DNA from 3 places in the Planococcus sp. TJ-201 genome. Region 3 is predicted to be linked to each of the others. Evidence: riboswitches for the same ligand, from Rfam matches in the RefSeq annotation. Region 3 holds a riboswitch; each other region holds the start of a gene.
What was found. Region 3 has a riboswitch for thiamine pyrophosphate ahead of AC4EG4_RS00520 (YkoF family thiamine/hydroxymethylpyrimidine-binding protein). Riboswitches for the same ligand answer to the same signal wherever they lie in the genome.
Positions count from the first base shown of each region.

Region 1: it holds a riboswitch for thiamine pyrophosphate, as region 3 does, so the genes downstream of both, thiT (energy-coupled thiamine transporter ThiT) here and AC4EG4_RS00520 (YkoF family thiamine/hydroxymethylpyrimidine-binding protein) in region 3, are expected to answer to the same signal.
Region 2: it holds a riboswitch for thiamine pyrophosphate, as region 3 does, so the genes downstream of both, tenA (thiaminase II) here and AC4EG4_RS00520 (YkoF family thiamine/hydroxymethylpyrimidine-binding protein) in region 3, are expected to answer to the same signal.

Region 1 is NZ_JBZDOG010000009.1:41,288-47,847, reverse strand. It holds gene AC4EG4_RS17220 (M3 family oligoendopeptidase) at 1-1,342, opposite strand, end outside; gene AC4EG4_RS17215 (TspO-related membrane protein) at 1,537-2,271, shown strand; gene map (type I methionyl aminopeptidase) at 2,373-3,125, opposite strand; gene thiT (energy-coupled thiamine transporter ThiT) at 3,259-3,834, opposite strand; TPP riboswitch at 3,932-4,030, opposite strand; gene AC4EG4_RS17200 (M20 family metallopeptidase) at 4,177-5,250, shown strand; gene AC4EG4_RS17195 (hypothetical protein) at 5,316-5,462, shown strand; gene AC4EG4_RS17190 (SGNH/GDSL hydrolase family protein) at 5,671-6,560, opposite strand, start outside.
Region 2 is NZ_JBZDOG010000003.1:369,421-375,980, forward strand. It holds gene scpC (succinyl-CoA:acetate CoA-transferase ScpC) at 101-1,615, shown strand; gene AC4EG4_RS10170 (VOC family protein) at 1,809-2,279, opposite strand; gene rlmN (dual-specificity RNA methyltransferase RlmN) at 2,436-3,509, shown strand; gene AC4EG4_RS10180 (ABC transporter ATP-binding protein) at 3,647-4,771, shown strand; TPP riboswitch at 4,793-4,896, shown strand; gene tenA (thiaminase II) at 4,982-5,665, shown strand; gene thiM (hydroxyethylthiazole kinase) at 5,667-6,452, shown strand; gene thiD (bifunctional hydroxymethylpyrimidine kinase/phosphomethylpyrimidine kinase) at 6,449-6,560, shown strand, end outside.
Region 3 is NZ_JBZDOG010000001.1:92,844-99,403, reverse strand. It holds gene AC4EG4_RS00545 (hypothetical protein) at 1-5, shown strand, start outside; gene AC4EG4_RS00540 (hypothetical protein) at 169-633, opposite strand; gene AC4EG4_RS00535 (energy-coupling factor transporter transmembrane component T family protein) at 831-1,565, opposite strand; gene AC4EG4_RS00530 (ABC transporter ATP-binding protein) at 1,567-2,997, opposite strand; gene AC4EG4_RS00525 (ECF transporter S component) at 2,990-3,571, opposite strand; gene AC4EG4_RS00520 (YkoF family thiamine/hydroxymethylpyrimidine-binding protein) at 3,573-4,163, opposite strand; TPP riboswitch at 4,254-4,359, opposite strand; gene AC4EG4_RS00515 (vWA domain-containing protein) at 4,620-5,330, shown strand; gene AC4EG4_RS00510 (MFS transporter) at 5,382-6,560, opposite strand, start outside.

The sequences.
Region 1 (6,560 bases), on a different contig from region 3:
GCTGGACTTTATCTTCCAGCAACGCAATTTTTTCTTCCTTGGACTGCGCATTTTTGACTGCCGCATCTGCCACGATCATTTCAGCGAATGTCGATGCAGTTTCAGCTACATTCATTGCATACGACCGGTTCAAAGAGTGGACAGGACGAAGCGCATAAGTATGGAACGCATGGCCAAGTTCATGCGCCAAGGTCGCTACATTGGACATGGATCCACTGTAAGTCATAAAAATACGTGACTCTTCACTCAGTGGCAAGCCGGTACAAAATCCACCTGGCCGCTTGTTCGGACGGTCTTCGGCTTCAATCCAGCCTTTTTCAAATGCTTGCTGCGCGAATTGCTCCAGCTCAGGTCCAAATTTCCCAAACTGCTTAAGAATGAATTCTGCACCTTCTTGATAAGAAAACTGCTGGGTGCTTTTTGTTACCGGTGCGTCCACGTCATACCAATCCAGTCCGTCTTTGCCCAGCAGTTTGCCTTTTTGGTTTAGATAGTTGACGAAAGGCTGCTTGTTGTTGCTAATGGCTCCCCACATAGCGTCCAATGTTTCCTGCTTCATGCGGTTGATATGCAACGGCTCCTGGAGAGGATTGTCCCATCCACGCTTTTTATAGGTTTCCAAACGGAATCCGGCGATGGAGTTTAAAGTCTTAGCGAAAAACTCTTCTTTATCTGTCCAAGCCTGTTCCAGTTTTTCGTAAGATTCTTTTCGCACTGCTGCGTCTTTATGTGAGCTTAAGTTATTTGCCTGCCCAACGGATAACGATTTAGGTTCACCATCCACAGTAACCGTAACTTGGATTTCTCCAACCAGCATATCGTACAACTGGCTCCAGCTATGGTAGCCATCTACGCCTAAAGCGGTAATCAGGCTTTCTTCTTGTTCAGACAGCAGCATCTTCGCTTCTTCGCGCCATTCGTTCAAAATAAAAGTGAACTCCCGCAACGATTCTTCTTTGAGCAGCTCTGTCCATCCCCCTTCTTCTGTTTTCGACAAATCTTGTTGAATTTTTTGGAATGAATTTTGAAAGCGCGCTGACAGAGAAGAAGCTTCACTTTCCAAAACGCCTGCTTTTTTATCTTGTGTATTCTGAGCCATCAGACAGCCGATAAATGCACCGGATTGGCTCAGATGCCGCATCACACTGTTCATGTGTTCAAGTAAATCGGCTACTTTTTGAGCATCTTCTTTTTCAGTCGGCACTTCAAATTGGTGGACCAACTGTTCGAATGCAGAAATTTTTGTTACTGCTTCGTCCATATGCAGCCGTAATTCCTGTGATTCACTGCCTCCTGGAAATAGCGTATCCAAGTCCCATACTTCCGGATATTTAACTGTCATGATATTGCCCCCTGGTAAACTAAATTTTCTAAAAATGCTCCTTTAGTATATCATTTTTCTTTCCGGAATCGGAACATTATTCCACTTCTCGAGAAAACACTTCACCTTATCGCCATTTCTAGGAATTTTTTTGGAAAAGGATATTTGTTGATTGAAACGGCTACCGTTATACTGAAATGAAGGAGGGATTCCGCATGATTCGTATTTTGCTTATGACAATCGCTTTTATATCCGTAGTTGTCATGAATACTTTAGCAAACACCTTGCCATTGAATAACCAAACCACAGGCGAAATTTCTAATCGGCTTCTCGTCCTATTTACTCCAGCTGGCTATGTATTTTCGATTTGGTCTATCATTTATCTATTGCTGGCTGTTTGGATCATTGCTTTCTGGGTGCGTTTTAAAAAGGGAGAGATTCCTTCATCCAAGATCGCTTTGTTTTTCATCTTAAGCTGCATCTTTAATATCGGCTGGCTGCTGTTGTGGCATTACGAGTTTTTTGCTTGGTCAATCATTGCAATGCTCGGATACCTGGTAGCGTTGATCGCCCTTTACCTGCAATATGGAAATTCGGAACGAACTTTTACTGAACGGCTTCCAATTTCAGTTAATATGGGTTGGATCAGTGTTGCAACCATTGCCAATATCAGCTTTGTTCTGACTTATTACAATTGGAGCGGATGGGGACTCAGTGATCAGCTCTGGACAGTAATCATGCTGACAGTGGCGACTGCACTCGCTTTGCATATTCGCTTCCACCATTTCGATATTCCGTTTGCCGCGGTCTTCATCTGGGCATTTATCGGAATCGCCGTCAAGCATGGTACAGGTGAAATGCTGGTAACAACAGCCTCTCTTTTCCTGAGCGGTGTTATCTTAACCGGTATTTTGCTCATCAAAAAAAGAACGGCTCCAGCAGTTCAATAAAACTGCGGACTACTCGATACAAACGAGTAGGTCCGCAGTTTTTTTGCAGAAAAAAAGATCCGGTTTATGGACCGGATCTTTTTGTTTCTCTATTTAATTTGTTATTTATCCAGCTTGGTAAGCAAAATGGGTTCGCCTTTTGTGACAAGAACCGTGTGCTCAATCTGCGCCACCAAAGATTGGTCCGGCGTAATAAATGTCCAGCCATCGCCAGATTCTACAATGTGCTCGGCTTTCTGCGAGATAAATGGCTCTACTGCCAGCACCATGCCTTCTTTCAGGATGGTCGTCTCCCATGCATCGTAATAATTTAAAATGTGCTGAGGAGCTTCGTGCAACGATTTGCCGATGCCATGGCCGGTCAGATTCTTGATGACGAACAATCCTTGTTCTTTTGCTTCGCGTTCAACTGCTTTGCCGATTTGGTTAAGCTTTGCACCAGCTTTTACTTTTGTCATCGCACGATCAAAAGCCGAAGCAGCCGCCTCACAAATTTTTTCTTTGTCCGCATGCCCTTCCCCAACAACAAACGAAATGCCAGTGTCAGAGAAAAAACCTTCGTATGAGCCGGAAACATCGATATTCACAATATCCCCATCCTGGATTACGCGGTCGCCCGGAATGCCATGAGCTACTTCTTCGTTAACGCTGATGCACGTAAATCCTGGGAAATCATATTCCGATTTCGGACCGGAAACACCGCCAAGCTCCTCAAAAAGTTTACCGCCTAATTCATCAATTTCCTTGGTAGTGACACCGGCTTTGGTTGCAGCCTTCATCGTTTCCCGAATTTCAGCTACCATTTGGCCAGCTTTTTTTAACATTTCAATATCTTTTTCATTAGTTGCTATCATCAATGACCCTTCTTTCAAGCTTTTCTATTCAAGAATTATACCACAAAATTAAATCACAGGCTCCTGGTTCGGTCCATTTTATCCCTTGCATTGGCATAGAAAAGAAGGCTGTCCAAGGACAGCCTTCCCATTTTTAGGCTTCTGCATCCACCAGCTTTGGGGCTGCCGCAAAAAGCGCAGCACAGACAAAAGCCGCCAGCAAAAATACCGGTATCATATAAGTTGCATTGTAGATGACCGAGTAGATGACCACATTGCCTTCAGCAAACATGCTGAAGAACAAGATCCCCGTCACCACGTGAACAAGATAACGAAGCGCCGAAGCAATCAATACACCCAATACAATTACCGTAAGCATCTTTCCAGTTTGTTTGGTTTGTGCATGCTGCAAGTATTTTGTGCGCATGACGCCTGCCAGACCTACCACTCCATATGCCAAAAGATAGTCCAACAACACTTGCATGACGACGAATCCAAACGACAATGGTGTGACCGAGATAAAACCGGAAACAATTTGCAGCAGACCCACAAGGAATCCCGTCAGCACACCGGCACCGACTCCTCTTCTAAAAGCGATCAATACGATTGGAATCATCACCAGACTGACAGATCCGCCTTGTGGCATCCGGAACGAAATAAAATCCAGAACAAACCCAAGAGCTGCGAAAATGGCGATTTCCATCATTAACAAAACTTTTTTATTTCTCATGACTTCCTCCTTAATGTGTGATGCACATCACCAGAAGGGCCGTGAATAAAACCATATTAAAAACGACGCCAGGACAGAGCCTGGCGCCGTTGTAAGGGCCGGTTTCCATCCACATCCCTGCGCAAGTGTTAACTTACAGGTTCAAAGGGTAAGAACAATTTGTTCACTCTCAGCAAAAGCTCCCCTTGTGGTGTATACAACTATTTGACTTTCACCTGTATTGTACACAAGCCTCCTCTTTAATGCAAGGCTGTTTTAAGATAGTCTGATAGGGTAAAGAAATGAATAGAAAAGCTAATTGAAAGGTGGTGGAGGCAGCCGAGATTTCGGGCTTGCCAAAAAATGATTGAACTATTAAAAGACCTAATCAAAATTCAAAGTGATACAAAAGAAGGAGCAAACGAGGCTCTTCTTTTTTGTGCAGATTGGCTGAAGGAAAAAGGCGAAACGGTCACTGTCCATGACAACGAAGGCTATTTGATGTTGACCGCAACTAAAGGCCAAGGCGAAGAAACTTTAATTTGGAACGGCCACGTAGACGTTGTTCCAGGCCATAAAGAACAATTTTCTCCAGTCGAAGAACAAGACCGTCTTTACGGACGAGGGTCTGCAGATATGAAAGCCGGGGTTGCCGCAATGATGCAGGCGTTTATTGAACTCGACAGCAGCAGCCTTAACCGTATCGTTCAACTGCATATCGTAACCGATGAAGAAATTGGCGGCCGCAACACGTCGAAGTGGCTGGTTGAACAAGGATACCATGGCAACTTTGTTATTTGCGGAGAACCGACTGGACTGAAAGTTGGCCTGCAGTCCAAAGGTATTTTGCGGATGGATATGACGTTCAAAGGCAAACCTGCCCACGGTAGCCGTCCATGGGAAGGCATCAATGCCATTGAATCGGCGATGAAGTTCCATATGGCGATCACGGATCTGCCATTCCGAAAAGAATCAACCGAATATTACGAGCACCCTTCCGTCAACCTGCCAATCATTAAAGCAGGCGACCGCTATAACGTTGTTCCTGAAATTTGCGAAATGTCCTACGATATCCGCTTTATGCCAGGACAGGACAAAGATGAAATAATCCGTCAACTGGTAGAACTGGCTGATACATTAGATGTCGATATGGAATATAAAGCTTCAGGCTCTACACCTGCACTTACTACGACAAAAGAAAATTTATATATTCAAAGTTTGCAAAAAGCGATTTTGGACACAACTCAACAAGAACCCGTTTTATTCGGCCAGCACGGCGCAGCAGACACCCGCTACTATGCGGCAGTAACCGGCGGCGAAGGTGCTATTGAATTTGGCCCGAGCGGCGATGATTGGCATGGCAACGCTGAATATGTGTTGATTTCAAGTGTCCATTCTTATAAAGATATCTTGTTGGCACATGCGCAATCTGCATAAAAGGTTTGCAATCCGAAGAATTCGGGAAAATGATAAGTATTAACCCCATGAATGGAGAGATTTAAATGGCAATTGGCAGACTATTGAAATCAGCGATAAAATACGGACCGATCGCGTACCCGATCATTCGTAAAGTTTTAAATAAAAGAAAACAAGGCAAAGCTGGACAATCAGCTCCTCAACAGCCTGATACGCGTGGCAGAAAACGCTAAAATAAAAAAAGTTCCGGCATACACATGCCGGAACTTTTTTTTTTGGATTAAGAAATCAGCTTAAAATTCACGGGCGCTTCCGCTTTTCTTTGTCCAGACTTCAGCGCCCAGCTCTTTGGGTCATAAGCCAACCCAGCTGTGGGGCAAAGAGCGCCACACTGCCGGTCTGTCTTATGCCCAGCAGAGCTGCACGGGCGCTTCCGCTTTTCTAGATATAAGGCATTGCTTCGCGCAGTGCAAAATAACCGGTTGGGCTATCGTCAGAAGGCCGCTGTGCTGTTTCGTCAGCTTCGTTATCCTCAGCATTTTCTGGCTCTTCCTGATCCTGTGCTTCCATAATTTGCTCGAAAGACAATGGGTTCGGCGGCGGCATTTCAAAATCTTCCACCGTCCAAGCTTCCTGGTATTCACTGAAAAACGCATTCGCCATGGCCTGATAACCCGCTGCATTCGGATGAACATCCGCTGGATTCGGAACTTTATCCACTGCATTTGAACCAAATGATTGGTCTACTGATACAAAAACAGCCCCTGCCTTTTCAGCCGATCGCTGAAGAATTTCATTGAGCCGGTCAAGCTGTTTGGCAGTTCCGTTCTTTTGGCTGTCACGAACGTGCGGGTAAGCAAAGTAATACCCCATCACGTAAACCGTTGCTTCAGGGGATTTTTCCGTGAGTTCTGCCAAAATCAAGTCCATATTTTGTCTTGCCTCGTTAAGCGCAAAATCCACTTGAACTTGTTGGAAAGTCAAAGACCCCTGTGCCGCGTCTCCCTGGACAAGGCGCAAAAGATCGTTTGCCCCGGCCGAAACAGTAATAAGATTGGCTGAAGACAACACTTCTTCCGCTTCCTCACTTAGGATGCTGTCTAATACATCTGATGTGGTGAATCCTGGAAAAGCCAAGTTTTTCGAATAAAATGCCACCGGCTGATTGCGCGACAGCTCTTGGGCGATCAAATCTGCGTAACCGGCATCTATTTGGCGGTCAGGCGTCTGCCCTGCTGCAAGTGAATCGCCAATAGCGATATAAGCCGCTGGAATTTGAAGTTCAGCCTGTGCAGCAGCTGTTCCGCTAAACAGCAGAAATCCGGCCATTG
Region 2 (6,560 bases), on a different contig from region 3:
TTTTTAAGCAGAATGTGATTTTCTATTGAGCAATCATTCATGAAAACGCTTTATTAATAAAGGTGAACTGCCAAACTAACTTCGGAAGAGAGTGATAAAGATGGAAAAGAAACTTGAACGCATTAAAGCGAAACAGTTGCAGAATCGTGTAACGACACCAGAAGAAGCAGCTTCATGGATAGAGGACGGCATGACACTTGGGCTTAGCGGATTTACACGTGCCGGAGATGTGAAAGCGGTCCCTTTCGCATTGGTGCAACGTGCGGAAAATGAAAGTTTTAAAGTAAATGTGTTTACAGGCGCTTCTTTAGGGTCAGATATCGACCGGTTATTTGCAGAAGCCGGAATCGTCAACAAACGTTTGCCATTTCAGGCTGAACCGGCTATGCGAAATAAAATCAACTCTGGCGAAATGCTGTTTGTGGATCACCACTTATCGCATACGGCAGAATGGATTCGTACGGGCGTCACTGAAGAAATTGATTTTGCGATTGTAGAAGCTTTGTCTATCACAGAAGATGGCATGATCATTCCAACAACTTCTGTCGGAAACTCAGCTATTTTTGCCAAACATGCTAAAAACATCATTGTTGAAATCAATCTGTCTCAGCCTGAACTATTTGAAGGCCTGCATGACATCTATGACACGGGTAAACAAGGTGAACGTTCACCGATTCCATTAACGGCAGTTGATCAGCGCATCGGCACCATCGGAATTCCAATTGACATGGAAAAAGTCAGAGGGATTGTATTTACTGAACAATTGGATTCACCTTCGAATATCGTACCGCCGGATGAAGAAACAAAAATCATGGCAGATCACCTGCTTGAATTTTTACGTTCAGAAATTAGTGCTGGGCGGTTGACCGAGAAATTGGCTCCGTTGCAATCAGGCATTGGATCTGTCGCGAATGCAGTATTGCACGGCATGGTCGATTCAGAATTTAAAGATTTAGAAGTGTACTCGGAAGTGCTGCAAGACTCTGTCTTTGATTTGATTGATGCCGGAAAAGTGAATTTTGCATCTTGCTGCTCAATCACTTTATCCGAACCAAAAATGAAGCAGGTTTTCAGTGAATTTGAAAACTACCGCAACAAAATCATTATGCGCCCACAGGAAATTTCCAATCACCCTGAAATCATTCGTCGACTCGGCTTGATTTCAATCAATACGGCTTTGGAATTCGATATGTACGGCAATGTAAACTCGACGCATGTATCCGGCACAAAAATGATGAATGGCATCGGCGGTTCCGGTGATTTTGCACGAAATGCACGTCTGGCAATTTTCGTTACGAAATCGATTGCTAAAGGCGGCAATATTTCGAGTGTAGTCCCGTTTGTTTCCCATGTTGACCACACTGAACACGACGTAGATGTAGTCGTAACCGAGCAGGGCTACGCAGACCTTCGTGGACTGGCACCGCGTGAGCGCGTAGAAGTCATCCTGGCAAACTGTGTTCACCCAACGTACCGCGCGCAACTTCGTGAATACTACGATGAAGCTTTAACACGCGGCGGCCAAACACCGCATGTGTTGGAAAAAGCTTTCTCATGGCATGCAGACTTGGCTAAAAACGGCACAATGCTCCAGAAAAAAGAACAACTGGTCTAAAGAAAAGCGGAAGCGCCTGTGTAAGCTCTGCCGGGCATAAGACAGCCCAGCGAAGTGGCATGTTTTCAGCCGCACAGCTGGGTGGGCTTATGACCCAAAGAGCTGGGCGCTGGAGTCTGGACAATCAAGAAAAGCGAAAATACTATATAAGTCAAAAACCAGGCTGCCTTTTTCAGGCTGCCTGGTTTTTCAATTACCGATTTCCATAAACCTCAGAGGTGCTGCGTGTGTACAGTTCAATGATATGGCCGAAAGGATCCTCGGTATAAACTAGGTAATGAGGCTTTCCTTTATTGATGTTCCATATCTTGCTTCGCTGTTTGCCGCCGTGTTGAACCGCTTTTTCGATTGTATCGATCAAGTCATCGACAATCAGGCAAATATGCATGAATCCAGCATGTGGTGCATAGTGTTCAGCGTGATATGTAGGATCCTGAAATTCAAAAAGTTCAATGCCGACACCACTCGAAGACATCAAATGAACATTGCGCATTTTTTTCAGTGCATCGCCTTGAAGATTTAAAGTCATCGCTTCTGGATTATCATCTGCCGCATCAAAATTGAATGGACCTGCTAAGACGTAGAAGCCGAGGACTTTTTTATACCATTCAATGGCTTTGTCCAAGTCCGGGACGGCGAGCCCCACATGGGTGATAGCGCTCATAACAACCACTCCTTTCTACCTTTCTCTACCCGCAAGAATAACAAATTAAGCAAAAAGTAAAGTTAGACTTTTCTGTCTAAACAAAAATAGTTGTTGTCAAGCGTTATTTTTAGTATTATAATAAGCAATTGTGAAATTTGAAATGAGGGTACTAAAATGAAAAATTCCATCTATGGGTTAACGATAGATCAGTTAAAAGAATGGTTTTTAGAGAACGGCCAGAAAAAGTACCGTGCCGAGCAGGTATGGGACTGGTTGTATATTAAACGCGTCACGGAATTTGCAGAAATGAACAATCTTTCGAAGGACTGCATCCAGTTGCTCGAAGACAACTTTGCCATCCGGACATTGAAAGAAACCGTCAAACAGGAATCAGCGGACGGAACAATCAAGTTCCTTTTCCAAATGCAGGATGGCAACTTGATTGAAACAGTATTGATGCGTTTCAAATACGGGAATTCAGTTTGTGTCACGACACAAGTCGGCTGTAACATCGGCTGCAGTTTTTGCGCCAGCGGACTTTTGAAAAAGAGCCGTGATTTAAACGCGGGCGAAATTGTTGAGCAAATCATGCAAGTACAAGCACATTTTGATACTCAGCAAAAAGAAGAGCGCGTCAGCCATATCGTAGTAATGGGTATTGGCGAACCGTTTGATAACTACACGAACTTGATGGGCTTCCTGAACATCGTCAACTCGCAAAAAGGCTTAGCTATTGGAGCTCGCCACATCACGGTTTCGACAAGTGGTATTGTACCGAAAATTTATGACTATGCGGACGAAGGGTTGCAAGTGAATTTAGCTATTTCGATTCATGCCCCAACCAACGAATTGCGTACACGCATCATGAAAATCAACAAAGCGTACCCAATCGAGAAACTGATGGCATCAATTGATTACTATTTGGAAAAATCCAACCGCCGCATCACATTTGAATACATTTTATTACGCGACGTCAACGACCATGTGGAAGAAGCAAATCAATTGGCGAAATTGCTGGAAGACAAGCGTCATCTATCATACGTCAACTTGATCCCTTACAACTCAGTTGATGAACACGATCAGTATCAGCAAAGCACTCCAGAAGCCATTACGGCTTTCTACGACGCTTTGAAGAAAAAAGGCATCAATTGCGGCGTTCGCCACGAACAAGGCGCCGACATCGACGCAGCTTGCGGCCAATTGCGAAGCAAGCAAATCAAAAAAGAGAAAAAAGTGGCTACCGTTTAATAGAATGGAAAAAAGCGTTCCTGAGGTTTTCAGGAACGCTTTTTTGTTTTTCGTCCTTTAGATCTTTTTGGGTTGTTTGTAATTTACAGATAATTGTCTATAATTAAGACAACAAAGATACAAAAGGAGAATGCGAAATGGCAGAGATCAGAATTGAAAAACTGGGGAAACGATATGATAAAGGTGCTCTTGCTGTATCGGATTTTAATCTCCACATTCAAAATGAAGAATTTATTGTTTTTGTGGGGCCCTCTGGATGCGGGAAGTCTACCACTCTCCGGATGATTGCTGGGTTGGAGGAAATCACAGAAGGTGAATTGTACATAGATGACAAGCTGATGAATGAGGTTGAACCGAAAAATCGGGACATTGCAATGGTTTTTCAGAACTATGCCCTATACCCGCATATGACGGTATTTGAAAATATCGCTTTTGGCTTGAAGCTGCGAAAAGTGAAGAAATCCGAGATTAAGCGGCTTGTCGAAGAGGCTGCAGCGATACTCGGATTAGAAGATTACCTGGATAGAAGACCCAAAGTCTTATCAGGAGGGCAGCGCCAGCGTGTCGCGTTAGGACGTGCCATCGTGCGGGACGCAAATGTTTTCCTGATGGATGAGCCGCTGTCCAACTTGGATGCCAAGCTGCGCGTGCAAATGCGGGCGGAAATTGTCAAGTTGCACAGAAGGCTGAAAACAACCACTATTTATGTGACACATGACCAAACAGAAGCCATGACGATGGCTACCCGTATCGTCATCATGAAAGACGGGTTGATTCAGCAGGTCGGTTCGCCAAAAGAAGTCTATGATTTTCCGGAAACCCGCTTTGTGGGTGGTTTTATCGGCTCTCCTGCCATGAACTTCTTTGAGGGAAAAATCGATCAAGGTACTTATATAATGGGCGACAAAGTACTGGATATCCCGGCACCGATAATGGCCACGCTGAAGAGTGAAGGCTACGAAGGCAAGTCGGTGACGTTGGGAATCCGTCCAGAGCATATTCACGTCAACAATGAAGATTTGTCAGGTATTCCGGCAAGTGAGTTTGAAGCGGTTATTACGGTTGCTGAATTGACAGGGGCTGAAACCATTCTGCACGCGGTATACGCGGAGCAGGAATTTATTGCACGTGTTGAAGCTGCGACCACCATTGAGCCCGGAGATACCGCTACGCTTGCATTTGATATGGCCCATGCCCATTTCTTTGATGAAGAAACGGGAAATCGCATAAAAGCTATAGAATTATCAGAAACTATGATATAGTAATTTCGAAAACTTAAATAAAAACACCACTAGGGGAGCCGGATATCGGCTGAGACGAGCATAAGCTCGGACCCTTTGAACCTGATCTGGATCATACCAGCGGAGGGAAGTGGCGACCGTCTGCTATTTCCTTTATCGACTGCATACGCCGCTTCCCTTTACTGGGAAGCGGCGTTTTTATTTTGTCCAAAAAGAAAGGGAGATGGGAATATGACATTTTGTAAAGAAGCGAGAAAAGAATGCAACAGTCTGTGGCAGGCAAGCTTTGATCATCCATTCGTCAAAGGAATTGAAGATGGGACATTGCCGATCGATGTTTTTCGTTTTTATGTAATGCAGGACGCTTATTATTTATCGCATTTTGCCAAAGTGCAGGCCCTGGGAGCATCCAAAGCAACAGATTTAGAAACCACCCAGCGTTTTGCCGTTCATTCTGCGCATACGTGCAGTGCCGAAATGGCGCTCCACGAATCATTCATGGAGCTGCTTGAAGTCACAGAAGCAGACTGGACTGCCTTTGAGCCTTCGCCGTCTGCTTATGCTTACGTATCGCATATGTACCGTGCGTCGGCTGGTGACTTGGCCGATGTGCTGGCCGCTATTTTGCCCTGCTATTGGCTTTACTACGAGATTGGGGAACGCCTGAAGAACGCCAAGCCAGATCATCCGATTTATGACCGGTGGATTGAAACATATGGCTCCGAGGAATTTGGGGCGCTTGTCAATGAACAGATTGCCCGCATGGATCAATTGGCGGAAGGACTGCCGGAAGAACGCCGAAAAGAGTTGAAAAGCCATTTCCACAAGAGCAGTTATTACGAGTGGAACTTTTGGGACCAGGCATGGCGAAAAGAATGCTGGTCTATAGATGCTAGTGAAAAGGCAGGTGTATAAAATGATTCATCAGATCAAAAGAAAAACCCCGATTATCCACTGTATCACCAATCATGTGGTATCCAATTTTCAAGCGAACGGCTTACTGGCCATTGGTGCTTCGCCGATCATGGGAGAGGCACCGGAAGAAGCCGCAGAGCTCGCTGCTTTGTCGCAAGCCTTGTCATTGAACATCGGAACGCTGCATGCAGAGTCGCTGAAAAGCATGTTGATTGCTGGGGCGACTGCTAATCGGCTTGGAATTCCAGTAGTGCTGGATCCAGTGGGGGCAGGAGCGAGCCTCTTTCGGAAAGAGACTGTCCGCAAAATTTTGGATGCAGTTGACGTCAGCGTCCTTCGCTGCAATGCAGGAGAGCTTGCAGCTATAGCAGGTGAACAGTGGCAGTCCAAAGGAGTAGATGCCGGAGAGGGGCTTCTAGACGTCAGAGAACTGGCCATCTCGACTGCAAAAAAACTGGGCTTGCTGGTCGCAGTTACAGGAAAGACGGATGTTGTTACTGATGGAAAATCAACAGAAGAAATCCCTTTCGGCGACCCGATCATGGCTTCCATCACAGGAACGGGTTGCTTATTGAGCAGTGTGGTTGCTGCAGGAATGGCCGTTGAATCTGAAGATCCTTTGAAAACAGTTAGCCGCATGCTGCAGTTTTATGCAATTGCCGGTGAACGGGCTGCTAAACTTGCGGCACTTCCAGGTGATTTTCAGCTGGCTTTTATCAATCAGCTGGCCACCTTGACCGACGATAAAGTAAAAGAACAAATCTATTTGCAGGAGGGAAGGCTATGACTAAGATTCCGCAAACTTTGACGATTGCTGGATCTGATTCAGGTGGGGGTGCGGGGATCCAGGCTGATCTGAAAACCTTTCAAGAGCTGGGTGTTTATGGAACTTCTG
Region 3 (6,560 bases):
AGTAAGGTCATACGGACATGTTGGAGCCGTGTAAGCATACATAGTTTAGGATTCATTCAGTTCAATTCAAAAACCAATGTCGAAGCAAGCCCTCAAAGGCGCAAGTTTCAACATTGGTTTATTTGTATGCCATAACTTACGTGAAAGGTTTTTGCTTTTTCAAAAGCTTTACTTTAAAGGAATGTTGTAAATCATTTTGGCACCCAATGCCTTTATTTCGATATGGGGAGACAACGATTTTAAGGAAGTTATTTTTTCCAATGCTTCTTTCTGTGCATCTTCGAAATTGGTATGGCCTTCAATCGTTGGAATTGGCTGGATTTCAAATGGAGAAGCAGGAGAGTGTCTAATAAATAATAATATTATGTAATCCAAATGAATGGATGTCTCCATAAAAACGTCAGGTTCGATCAATAATTCATTGTCAGGAAAATAGCTGATTTTATCTTCACCAATTATGGCAATTCTTTTTAAAATCCATAAATACGGTTCTCCATTAGAAGCGATAGATGAGACTCTGGATAAAATAGTTTCCAGATGCTGTTCGAACAAGGAGAGTGACTGAGGGTGATTTGGTGCGAAGACAAAGTAAATACGATTGTCTTGTTCGTCAAGCAGCTGAAATTGATTCACAGCAATTCCTCCCATCCAATAGGATCATGTAACTGCTTTCATTATAAGCGATTAAAAGATTCTAAACAAATCTTGTATTTTACTTACTATGTAAATTACTACATAAGGAATATTTTCAAATTTCAATACAAGTAATAAACAAAAAAAGAGAAAAACCCTCAAATTAGGATTTTTCCCTTAAGTTTACCGCCAAACCCTTAATTCAACCAAATTCCTATAAGGCAACTGGAGGAGAGAATGAGTAGAAAAACACCGGTCATGAGAAAATCAATGCGACCGATTTGAACCTGGTGGTAGAAAGCGATTCTTGGTTCGCCTGTAAAGCCGCGCGCTTCCATAGCAAATGCAGACCGCTCGGCTTTGCGTACAGCTCCCGCAAGCATCGGTAATAAGATATGGCGCATGGCTATTAATCGCTGCCAGCTGTATTTTTCAATTTTAGCTCCGCGAAGTCTCTGAGCCTGCTGGATTTGAAAAAATTCCTCTTTCATAATGGGCAGGAACTGATAGCCGACCATAACCCCGTATGCAAGCTTAGGTGACAGTTTGAGCTGTTGCATCAGGCTTAAAATAAACTTAACGGGATCAGTGGTGAAGGCAAAGAGGAGAGACAAGGTAGAAAATGCCATAACGCGAAATGCTAACGACAAAGCCTGTGACCATCGCTCTTCGGTTATATCAATTCCGGCAAATGACCAAATGACGATCCCATCGTTTGACTCACCAAAGACGAGCGTTGTCCATAGGTAACCGATTGCTCCTATGGTAAATGGCAGCATGAACAATAGCCAAAGCTTCCATTTTGTACGGCTCATCGTTAGTTGGAGCAAAATGAGGCCTATCCAAAACAAAAATGGAGTCCATGGATTGAAGAAAAACGCGATAACCAGCATGGATAAAGTGACTACAATAAATTTGATGGATGGATTCATGTTATGCAAAAGATCTCGCAGCAGGTCCCACTCCTTTCGGAGGCAACAAATGGTGCATCAGCAACAGCTCGTCGTTGCACCAAACTTCATTTGCCGGAAATTTCCCAGTCATTTGGCCGTCTTTAACCAGCAGCACCGAGTCAGCTAAACTTGCTGCAAATTCCATATCATGCGTGACGATTAAAAAACTTGTGCCTTCTTTCGAACCTTGATCAATCAACTCAAAAAGCTCAAGCAAAGCAGCCGTATCCTGGCCGGAAGTCGGTTCGTCCATCAGCAGCATTGGCCGTTTGTCGGCAAGCATAGCGGCAATTGCCACACGCCGTTTTTGCCCGTGGCTGACAGCGAATGGATTCGCGTCTTTAATTTCTTCAAGGCCGAGGCGCAACATTAAGAGGTCTAAGTCAGTCTGACTAGTGGCCCCTGAAAAAGCGACTTCTTGCTGAATACTTGGCGTCATGAACAAGTATTCTGGGGATTGTGGCACATAACCAATTCCATCTGATTCGACCGTTCCTGCCGATTTTTTGTAGATTCCGCACAAGGCTTTTATAAGCGTTGATTTGCCGCTGCCGTTTGGACCAGCAACTACAACCACTTCACCTCTGCTGACAGAAAACGTGAGCGGTTCGAGCAATTGCCTGTCTTTCATGGTGACTGACAGCCCGTCGGCGCGCAAAGCAATCGCTGGTTGTTTAACAGAATGACGTATTGGAAATGACACTGGCTGGCTGGAGCTGAACTTTTGATCGCTCACTATGCGGCCATCACAGCTTAATTGAATTTCACGCTCAAAAAAAGAACCCCAACTGTCCAAACGGTGTTCGACTGCGATAATGGTCAGGTTGGATGCTTGCTGCAATTTCGCCAGCCACTGGACAAATTGCTTTGCGGTATACGGATCCAGATGAGACAAAGGCTCATCCAGCAATAAGACTTCCGGTTCCATGATCAGTGCACATGCAGTCGCTACACGCTGTTTCATTCCACCGGACAAGGATTGAATAACGGCATTCCGCATATGTGCCAGTCCCGTAGTTTCCAAAACTGCTGTGATGCGCGGCTCCATTTGGGCAAATGACGTCTGCAAGTTTTCAAGGGTAAAGGCAAGTTCGTCCTCAACCGTTGGCATACAAAATTGTGAGTCAGGATCCTGAAAAACAGTGGCAACGCGATGATTGATTTCACCAGCAGTGTAACTGGCAGCCGATTTTCCGAACAACTCCATTTCGCCATCAACTAAGCCATCGCAATTGTCCGGATACAATCGATTCAGCAAATAAAGCAATGTACTTTTGCCGCAGCCGCTTGGACCGGTTAGAACGAGCCGTTCACCAGGGGAAACTGAAAATGAGAGAGCATTCAAAGTCTTTCTCTCGTTTTCAGGAAAGCGAAAAGACAGCTTTTCCAAAGTGAAAACTTTTTCAGGCATTCACATCACCTTTTTTCGCACGTGCAATGGCGTACCCGCGAAGCGAACCAGTAGCAAGCAGTGCATCACCAATATACTTTCCGCCAATGCCTGCGATAATTGCACCGCTTAAAACACGAATCGTGAACATTAATGCAACAAACGATGGATCGAGCGCTGCGTAGCCTGAGACAAAATAGCCGTAAATAAAGCTGAAAACAGCTGATCCAATGCCGGCAAGCATCAGTATGAGAATATTGAAATGCTTGTAGCCGCTCAATGCGAACACTGCTTCAGCGCCAAGCCCTTGGATAACCCCTGACAAGATCAAACGGGGACCGACCGCATTGCCAATCAATACTTCAATTGTCGCCGCCATGGTTTCGGACAGGAAGGCAGCTCCGGGCTTACGAATGATGTACATGCAGATGATCGATACAATAAACCAAATGCCAAAAATCCATTCATAGGCGAGCGGACCAATCAATGCTGCCCAAATATTTGCAACGTGCAAAAACAGCAAGTACACGATGCCAAAAACCACTGCAAATAGCGACATCAACACGACTTCTTTTAATTTCCACGATTTCAACAAATCAAGCACCTCCATGAGAGGGGCTGTTGATGCTCATCGTTACGGTCATGACCAAATGGCGATGTTCTTCGGAGCGGGCATGTGTAAAAGATTCTTCGTAAAAGGCGAACACATCATGAATGTCTCCGTGAATGCCACTGGCATAATGCATGGAGTCATTGAAAACACCCTTTTGCTTGGCACGCTCAACTTCCCGATAAATAACGGTCATGTAATCCGGGTTGTTCATTGGGTATAAAGCAAACTGGGAAGACACGTATTGCTGAGTACTATCAGTGTTTAACAGCACATCGTCTTTTTCGAGATAGACGTCGCCTGATGAATCGCCTGGACAGCCGATTGAGAACGTACCAGACAGCGCCACATGTGCTCCAGTTTTCGCAGTATGCAGCGCCAGTGCCTTGGCAACATTGAAGACGTGGTTCTGCTTTCCGCGGATGACTGTCGACACATCATCGGTATGCATCCAGACATTTGAAGTGTCGGTCTCGTTTAACGCTCCTTTAATTACTTGAATAAAATCGCCGGTCATCGGATGTAGCGAAAAACGAAATCCGACAATTGGGCTAGTTCCGCATTGCAATGGTTCCATAACAATATTCCTCCTAAAAATTTGCACAAAAAAGACCGCATCCGTGAAGATGCAGCCATAATCTACAAATAATTACAAAAGGAATTATTTCAGAAATGCGCCGCACTTCCTCACGCAGGTATTATCCTGATCGAGTTATGAGGGATCGAAGCTTGCGCTTGCATCTCAGCCATAATGGGCACCCCTAGTGCAGAAAACGGTATGCGGTTTTTGTGTTCGGGTTGTTCCCGATGGGTTTAGTGTAGAGGAAGAGGTTGAAGATGTAAAGAAGAGATTGGAAAAAGTAAAGGTGGCAGTTTGAAAGGATGTTTGAAATCACTCCGGACGCTCTGGGTATGGCTTCTGCATAAGGAGGGAAGAACTAGTGTTTACAAATTTAAATATTTCCAATATTTCCTTTTTAAGTTTGGGGATCTTCGCTATACTAAAAACAAGATGATAAGAGGAGGCTATTCAATGAGTACGATTTCCCTTAAGAAAGAAACGGCAAGTATTGTATTGGAAAAAAAGAAGTTAACAGGGGTTGTGGCAAAGGTTGGCATTGTGCTAGATATTACAGGGTCGATGCGGAAGCTTTATCGTGATGGTGTGGTGCAAGAAGTGGTTGAACGTGTGCTTGCGGTAGCGAGCCAGTTTGATGATGACGGTGCACTTGATGTTTGGGTTTATGACCATGAGTTTTCCCGTTTGCCGGCGGCTACCGAAGCCACTTTTATGGGCTATGTGGAAAAGAATATTTTGTCCAACGACAGTGTCCACAAATTCGGTCGGAACGATGAACCGAAAGTGATGGAAGACGTTATTCAGAAGTATATTAAAGAAGAACCGAGTGAAGACCCAGTCTTTTTGGTTTTTATCAATGATGGCGGATGCAAGTCAGGCATCAAGAAATTCATCGTAGAATCCTCTGATAAGCCGATTTTCTGGCAGTTTATCGGTATCGGCGATTCCAACTTTGATGTGCTCAAAAAGCTTGATAAGATGAGCGGGCGCGTCGTCGACAACGCTAACTTTTTCCATGTTCCCGATATTAACGCAGTGACCGATGAAAAACTGTACAATCAAATGCTGAATGAGTTTCCCCAATGGCTGAAAGAGGCGAAAGAAAAAGGGATCTTCCAAAAAAAACGAAAATCGCCATTGGATTTTCTATTTAAAAACAGATAAAAGCTCTGATAGAATCAATCGATTCTATCAGAGCTTTATTTAGTAATGTAATTATTGTTCATAGCCGGTATTGAATGTCTGACTGTTTGTCTGTCCAGTAACGGGCTTTTTTGTCGGACGAGTCAAAGAAAATACAGCACAGCCAAGAGCAATCAGTACAATCGCAGCACCTACCCATGCCGTACTAGATACCGAGCCGGTTTGTGTCAAGGTGATGCCGCCGATGGCCGAACCAAGTGCGATGCCAACCTGTAGAGCGGAATTGTTAAAGCTTTGCTGGATGTCCGATGTGTCTGGGTCAGTTTCAATCAAGTAGCTTTGTTGAGGAGGAGCGAGGCTCCAGCTCAGTGCTGCCCAAATGACCATTACCGGCAGGAAGGCAACGAGAGAGAATGTCGTGAGCGGAAGCAGAAACAAAGCAACAGCAAACGTTGAAATGACAATGATGATGCTTTTTTTCGAGCCGATTGAATCGGACATGATTCCGCCGATGGCACCTCCACTAACTGCCGCAATCCCAAATACCAAGTAACAAACACTGATCCAGAATGAACTTAGCTGCAGGTTGCTTTCCAAAAACGGGGTGAAATAAGCATAGACCGTGTAATGGCCGGCAAGCATGAACATGGTGGCGAGGTGGGCTGTACCGATTTTTGCACTAGCTACCGCTTTCAGCTGCTGTTTTAACGGTACCGCTGTACCTCCAGCTATCGGCTGGATAAAGCGTGCTATCAGCGCCATGGAAACGAGGGACAAAGCAGCAATTCCAAGGAAAATGACGCGCCATCCGAAGGCATCGGAAATGAGAATGCCGAGCGGCACCCCGAGAACGAGTGAGGAACTGATCCCCATGAAAATAAGGCCGATCGCTTTCGCACGGTAAGGCGGTTCAACCATTTTGGCCGCAATGGTCAGAGACAAAACGACAATAAGTGCGGTGCTCGCTGCGGTAATGACGCGCGCTATCATCATCCAGGTAAAGTCCGGACTGAAGAACGTCATAATATTCCCAATGAAAAAGACCGCAAGCGAAATTAAATAGACTTTTTTCCGTTCAAACCTACTGGTTGCGACCAGCAAAAGGGGGCCTGCAATGGCATAAATTAAAGCAAATAAGGTAATCAGTTGGCCGGCTGAGCTCAGCGAAACGCCAAACTCTTCAGCAATTGTTGGCAGTATGCCGCCAACAATCAGTTCCACAAGTCCTACTGCGACGGTGGATAAGGCTAA